One region of the Actinoallomurus vinaceus genome, then DNA from elsewhere that is predicted to be linked to it. Evidence: riboswitches for the same ligand, from Rfam matches in the RefSeq annotation. Region 1 holds a riboswitch; the other holds the start of a gene.
What was found. A riboswitch is a leader RNA that binds a small molecule or an ion and turns the genes downstream of it on or off. The one in region 1 is predicted to bind S-adenosylmethionine.

Region 1 (3,528 bases):
ATACGTGAGCCCGAATTACCACGCGGGAGAGCGGAGTAGGAGCGTCCACCTCGGTCGTTTCGGCTGCCCAACGCAAGATCCCCGGCGATCGCCGAGTCCGGAGACTCAGCAACCGCCGGGGATCACGGGTTTGTATTGATCACGGGGCGTCACCCCGGCCGGCGCGGAACCGGACCTCGAATGACGCGCCGCTCAAGGCGGCCACTCCCGCGACGAAGCCGGCGAGCGTGAGCCACGGCAGGTCGGCGCCCCATTCGGCGCCGCTGCCGGGGCGGGGCCGCCGGGCGGCGACCCGAGGTGGGCTCAGCCGCCGGCGACGGCCGGGATGATGGAGATCTGGACGCCGTCCGGGGTCGGCGTGTCGAGGCCGTCGGCGAACCGCACGTCCTCCTCGCCCACGTAGACGTTGACGAACCGGCGGATCTTGCCGTTGTCGTCCAGAATGCGCCCTGCGATGCCGGAGTAGTTGGCCTCCAGGTCGGCGACGACCTCCCGTACGGTCGAGCCCGCCGCCTTCACCTCGGCCTCACCGCCGGTGTAACTCCGGAGGATCGTCGGGATGCGGACACTGATCGAGCTCACGCCAGACCTGCCTTTCGGAATGCCTCGATGGTGGGTGCGATGTTCGCGGACGGCACGGCCACCGGGGCGACCGCGTCCAGGGTCTTGAGGCCGTCACCGGAGTTGATGAAGACGGTCTCGGCCTCGGGGTCGAGTGCGCCGCCGGCCAGCAGCTTGCGGAGGGAGCCCAGCGTGACACCGCCCGCCGTCTCGCCGAAGATGCCCTCGGTGCGGGCGAGCAGCGCGATGCTGTCGACGACCTCTTCGTCGGAGACGTCCTCGATGGCTCCGCCGGTGCGGCGCACGGCGTCGAGGACGTACGGCCCGTCGGCGGGGTTGCCGATCGCGAGGGACTTGGCGATCGTGGCGGGCTTGACGGGCTGGACGACGTCGAGCCCGGCCTTGAAGGCCGCCGAGACGGGCGAACAGCCGGTCGCCTGCGCTCCGAAGATCTTGTACGGCCGATCCTCGACCAGGCCGAGCTTGATGAACTCCTGGAACGCCTTGTCGATCTTCGTGAGCTGGGAGCCGGACGCGATCGGGATGACGATCTGCTCGGGCAGTCGCCAGCCGAGCTGCTCGGCGATCTCGTACCCGATGGTCTTCGAGCCCTCGGCGTAGTAGGGCCGCACGTTGACGTTGACGAACGCCCAGTCCTCCTGCTCGCCCGCGATCTCCGAGGCCAGCCGGTTGACGTCGTCGTAGTTGCCGTCGACGGTGACGAACGTCCCGCCGTACACCGCCGTCGTGACGATCTTCTGGCGTTCGAGGTCGGACGGCACGAACACGGCGCTGCGGATGCCCGCGCGGGCCGCCGCGGCGGCGACCGCGTTGGCGAGGTTGCCGGTGGACGGGCAGGCCAGGACCTTGAAACCGAGCTCGCGGGCGGCGGCCAGCGCGACCGCCACGACCCGGTCCTTGAACGAGTGGGTCGGGTTGCCGCTGTCGTCCTTGACCCACAGCGACCGCAGTCCCAGCGACTCGGCGAGGTTGTCGGCGCGTACGAGGCGGGTGAAGCCGGGCTCGGTGTTGGGCGTGTCGACGACGTTCGTCGGAACGGGCAGCAGGCCGCGGTAGCGCCAGATGTTGCGCGGGCCGGACTCGATCTGTTCCCGGGTCACGTCGGCGTGGTCGTAGGAGACTTCCAGGGGGCCGAAACAGAGCTCACAGGCGTAGCGAGGGCCCAGATCGTAGGATTCTCCGCATTCGCGGCACGTCAGTGCGGTCGCGGGGCCGAGGTTTCGGGCGGCGGACTGCGACATGAAGCGAGGCCTCTCTCCTCATCTTTCCCGTGCCACCTTGGTCACGAGCCGGAGTTGGCACCTGTCCCGGGCGGCCTCGCTGTCAGCGCGAGTTGGGACGTGCCGAAGCACGCGTAGAACCGCATTTCCGGGAGGGTTGCCGGGGCTTCAACGGGCCGGTCCCTCCACCCCTCTGGATGAGCTTTATTAAGTTGTCTGTGGACTTGTATACGTGACTGACCGGTTCTCCGCCAAGCTCGTCTCAGGTCGCGAGACGCCGCCGGGGCCGTGCGCCGGGCCGGGAAGCGCAACGAGGACTGGTCGGTGGCGGTTCGGACGCCCGGATCCGCGCGAGATGACGTCTCTGCCGGATGGAGCCCGAACCGCCCACCGTTCGACCCGATACCTTCGACCGGTTACCGTTCCTTAACGCTGAGTAGGAGTGAACTCCGCACAGCGGCACGCCCCGAACGGTCTTGGGCGCACTAGTCCCCCACGTTCAACCCTGGACGGCGACGCACGTCCCGCGTGCGGTCCGCTCCCAGGGCGGCGGGTTCCCTTGCGACCTGGCATACCGGTGCGGTCAACGGCGCACGGGGAGGCCCCGGACCATCTCTCCGGCGGAACGGGGGCCCTGTACGCAGCTAGCACACCGAACATCACAGATCAACCACGGACTGTACATATCTGTTAACGCATTGTCAATGAAGTGGCGACATTCGTCCGGGCGCCACGTCAGCGGCGAACTGTTGACTACCCTCCACCCCATGGGTGACTCGCAGGTCCTCGTCGCGTCCAACCGCGGTCCGGTGTCCTTCGCGCTGGCCGACGACGGGACGCTGTCCATGCGGCGCGGCGGCGGCGGGCTCGTCTCGGCCCTGGCGGACGTGGGCGGCGACATCCTGTGGATCTGCACGGCGCTGTCGTACGCCGACCGCGCCGCGGCCCGCCGCGTGGAGGACGGCCGGCTGGACTCCTACGGCGCCGGCGCCGTCCGCATGCTGGACATCCCGGCCGGCACCTTCCACCGCGCCTACAACGCCGTGGCCAATTCCACACTGTGGTTCGTCCACCACATGCTGTACGACAGCCCGAACAAGCCGCACTTCGACGCGCGGTTCCGCCGGGACTGGCAGTCCTACGAGGCGTACAACGCGGCGTTCGCCGACGCGCTGGCCCGGGACGCGCGGCCGGGCGCGAAGGTGGCGATCCAGGACTACCACCTGACGCTCGCCCCCGGGATGCTGCGTGAGCGCCGCCCCGACCTGAAGATCGCCCACTTCTCGCACACGCCGTGGGCGCCGCCGGAGTACTACCGCCTGCTGCCGGACGACATCGGGCGGCAGGTGCTGGAGGGCATCCTCGGCGCCGACCACGCCGGGTTCCTGGCCCAGCGCTGGGCCGACGCGTTCATCGACTGCTGTGCCGCCGTCCTGCAGGCGAAGGTCGACCCGGTGGCGCGCACCGTCACCCACGCCGGCCGCGTCACCCGCGTCGGTGTGCACGGGCTGGGCATCGACGGCGGCTCCCTCCGGGCACGCGCCGCCGAACCCGACGTGCTGGCCCGCAAGCAGGCCCTGCGCGAGCAGGTCGGCGACCGCAGGCTCATCGTGCGGATCGATCGTACGGAGCTGTCCAAGAACATCGTGCGGGGGCTCGCGGCCTACCGTGAGCTGCTCGCCAAGCACCCGGAGTGGCACGGCCGGGTGGTGCACCTGGCCTTCGC
Region 2 (3,528 bases), on a different contig from region 1:
GCGGGCGTTCTGGGCCACGGCGACCGGCGGGTCGATGCAGGGCGGGTCCACCATCACCCAGCAGATGGTCCGCAACTACTACAGCGGCCTCAGCCAGCAGCGCACCGCGTCGCGGAAGCTGAAGGAGATCATGATCGCGCTCAAGGTCGGGCGCGAGAAGGACAAGAGCTGGATCCTCCAGCAGTACCTCAACACGATCTACTTCGGCCGCGGCGCGTACAGCATCCAGTCGGCCGCGCAGGCGTACTTCGGCAAGGACGTCCAGGACCTGACGCCGGCCGAGGGCGCGTACCTCGCGGCGGCCATCCAGGTTCCGACCTACGCCGGCGACCTGTCCATGAACGGGGCGCGCGGGTACATGCAGGCCCGCTGGAAGTACGTCGTCGACGGCATGGTGCAGATGAAGACCATCACGCCGCAGCAGGCGGCCACGCTGCAGTTCCCCGTGCCGAAGAAGCCGAAGGTCAGGGACACCTACGGGGGCCAGAAGGGCTACATGTACCAGCTCGTCGTCTCCGAGCTGAAGCGCATGGGCTACACCCAGGAACAGATCGACAAGGGCGGGTTGAAGGTCCGGACGACCTTCGACAAGGACCTGATGGACGACGCGAAGCAGGCCGTCGAGGGCGCCATGCCCTCCGGCGTCTCCAGCAAGGTGATGGCGGGCCTGGTGTCGGTCGACCCGTCGACCGGCGAGATCAACGCGCTCTACGGGGGCAAGAACTACATCGACCAGCAGTTGAGCGCCGCCACCACCCAGGTGCAGCCCGGGTCCGGGTTCAAGCCGTACGTGCTGGCGGCGGCCCTGGACGACGGGATGTCGTTGGACGACTACGTCGACGGCAGCAACGGGCAGACCTTCGACGGCACCGCGATCCACAACGACGCCGGCGAGGACTTCGGCATGGTCAACCTCGTCACCGCCACAGAGCAATCCATCAACACCGCCTACGTCAACATCGCCCAGAAGATCGGGAACGACAAGGTGATGAAGATGGCGGAGAAGCTCGGCATCCCCGAGTCGCAGCTGACCGCCAACGGCGCCAACACCGCCGCCACCTTCCCGCTCGGCGTCATCAACCTCAGCGCCGAGCAGCAGGCCGCCGCGTACGCCGCGTTCGCGACCGAGGGCGTCTACCACGCCCCGCACGTGATCCGGTCGGTGACCGACCGGAACGGCAAGAAACGCGTCGTCCCGACGACCGGCAAGCGCGTGTTCAGCACCCAGGTCGCCCGCGACGCGACGTACGCCATGCAGAAGGTCATCGACTCGGGCACCGGCACCAGGGCCGCCCTGCCCGACCGGAACGCCGCCGGCAAGACCGGCACCACGAGCAGCGGCAGGCAGGTCTGGTTCAACGGGTTCATCCCGCAGCTGGCCGCGTCGGTGGCCGTCTTCCGGACCGACAACAAGGCGCTGAGCCTGCCGGGCTACACCGTGTACGGCGGTTCCCTCCCGGCCACGATCTGGCACAACTTCCTCGTCAAGGCCGACGCGGACATGCCGGTGAAGTCGTTCGGCGACCCGTCGGTGTACGTCGGCGGGCGCCAGTGGCCGACGCCGACCGCGCCCGTCCAGCCGCGACCGCATCCCACCCTTTCGCGGCCCCGGACGACCGGGCCGTCCCGCCCGTCCACCCCGACCCACATCCCGACGCACATTCCGACCCATGTGCCCACAGGCGGCCCGACCGGCGGGCCTACGGGCCGCGTGTACGACGGCGGCGACCCCAACTCCGTGTTCTGAGCGTTCTGAGCGCCCGCGGCCCTGCGGCGGCGGGCGCTCAGGCGTTCATTTGCAGGCCGTGGCCAGGGCGGTGGGCTGGCGCTGGACGACGTTCTGCATGCGGGAGATGTCGCGCGGGCTGATGCCCGTGCTGACGCCCCGCCACTCGGTCGCCATACCGCTCAGCGTCCGGGTCAGCTTCTTGTCGTCGGACTCGCGGGCGAGCGCGTCGAACCGCGTGGCGAGGGTCGCCGCCGCCTGCTTCCACTGCGTGATGTCGTCCGGCGAGATGCGGTTCAGGGTCGCGTTGTAGGACCCGACCGCCTTCACCGCGTCGTTGCAGACCCGGCCCTTGTTCGTGCCGACGCCGCATCCGGCCGCGCACACCGCGACCAGGACGACCCCCGCCGACAGCCGCCATCCACCCCGCATCGCCCCGCTCCTTTCGCCTGACTCCCCTGCCCCGTATTCAATCGTGGAGAAGCGGTCACACGACGCCGAAACGGCGATCTTCGGGCGGGTGCTCTATACTCACCGTCAGGTCACGAGTGCCAGCGCTAAGCCCCGGCTTGCTGGCCGGCAACCCTCCGTCCGTGGCGGGGTGCCCCGGGTGATGACCGGGTCCGGCACGACCGTGCCGGACAAGCGCGGACCCCTCGCGGGGTCCCAGGCCCCGCTGGAGGTGCGTGTTGTCCGCTGTCCTCGATCTGCCCCCCGTCACCCGTCCCGCTCTGCGCGTCGTCGGGGAGGGCGTCCCCGTGCCCGTCGCCGGCGGCCGGACCGTCCCGTACGCGAACCTCGACTACGCGGCGAGCGCGCCCTGTCTGGAGGCGGTGCGCGACGCGCTCGACGCCGCCCTCCCCTACTACAGCAGCGTGCACCGCGGCGCGGGATACGCCTCGCAGGTGACGACCGACCGGTACGAGCGCGCCCGCGAGGTCGTCCGGGAGTTCGTCGGCGCGTGGCGGCGCGACGCCGTGGTGTTCACCCGCAACACCACCGACGCGATGAACCTCCTCGCGCACGCCCTGCCGCGCGGCACCACGGTCGTCGTCTTCGAGTCCGAGCACCACGCGAGCCTCCTGCCCTGGGCGCGCGGCAACCACGTCGTACGGCTCGCGGCCCCCGAATCCCCCGAGGCGGCCCTCGCGGCCGCCGGTGAGGCCCTCGCCGCGGCACCGGCCGGTCCGCGCCTGCTCGTCGTCACCGCCGCCTCCAACGTCACCGGCGAGCTGTGGCCCGTCGCCGAGTTCGCCGCCGTCGCCCGCGCGCACGGCGCCCGCATCGCGGTCGACGCCGCTCAGCTCGTCCCGCACCGGCCGTTCGACATGGGCGCGCTCGACGTCGACTACGTCGCCTTCTCCGGGCACAAGCTGTACGCGCCGTTCGGCGCGGGCTGCCTCGTCGGCCGCGCGGACTGGCTGCGCGCCGCCGAGCCGTACCTCCTGGGCGGCGGCGCCACCGCGAGCGTCGGCGAGCACGTGACGTGGTCGGCGGACCCGCAGCAGCGGCACGAGGCCGGCACGCCGAACGTCCTCGGCGTTGTCGCGCTCGCAGCCGCGTGCGAGGCCCTGACCGACTGGGAGACCCTCGTCGCGGAGGAGGAGCGCCTCCTGCGGCGGCTGCGGACCGGCCTGGCGGCGATCCCCGGCGTACGGGAGCTGTCGCTGTGGGGCGACCGGCACCCGCGCGTCGGCATCGTGTCGTTCGTCGTCGAGGGCCGCGGGTCCCGCGCCGTCGCCACCGCGCTGTCCGACCGGTACGGCATCGGCGTACGGGACGGGAAGTTCTGCGCGCACCCG

Region 2: linked by a shared signal. The riboswitch ahead of ABEA24_RS32385 (aminotransferase class V-fold PLP-dependent enzyme) and the one ahead of thrC (threonine synthase) in region 1 are both predicted to bind S-adenosylmethionine.

Annotation. Positions count from the first base shown of each region.
Region 1 is NZ_BAABHK010000013.1:195,794-199,321, forward strand. Features, by position in the region: gene ABEA24_RS37065 (MoaD/ThiS family protein) at 304-582, opposite strand; gene thrC (threonine synthase) at 579-1,823, opposite strand; SAM riboswitch class I at 1,839-2,006, opposite strand; gene ABEA24_RS37075 (alpha,alpha-trehalose-phosphate synthase (UDP-forming)) at 2,570-3,528, shown strand, end outside.
Region 2 is NZ_BAABHK010000010.1:302,984-306,511, forward strand. Features, by position in the region: gene ABEA24_RS32375 (transglycosylase domain-containing protein) at 1-1,747, shown strand, start outside; gene ABEA24_RS32380 (hypothetical protein) at 1,793-2,158, opposite strand; SAM riboswitch class IV at 2,267-2,380, shown strand; gene ABEA24_RS32385 (aminotransferase class V-fold PLP-dependent enzyme) at 2,416-3,528, shown strand, end outside.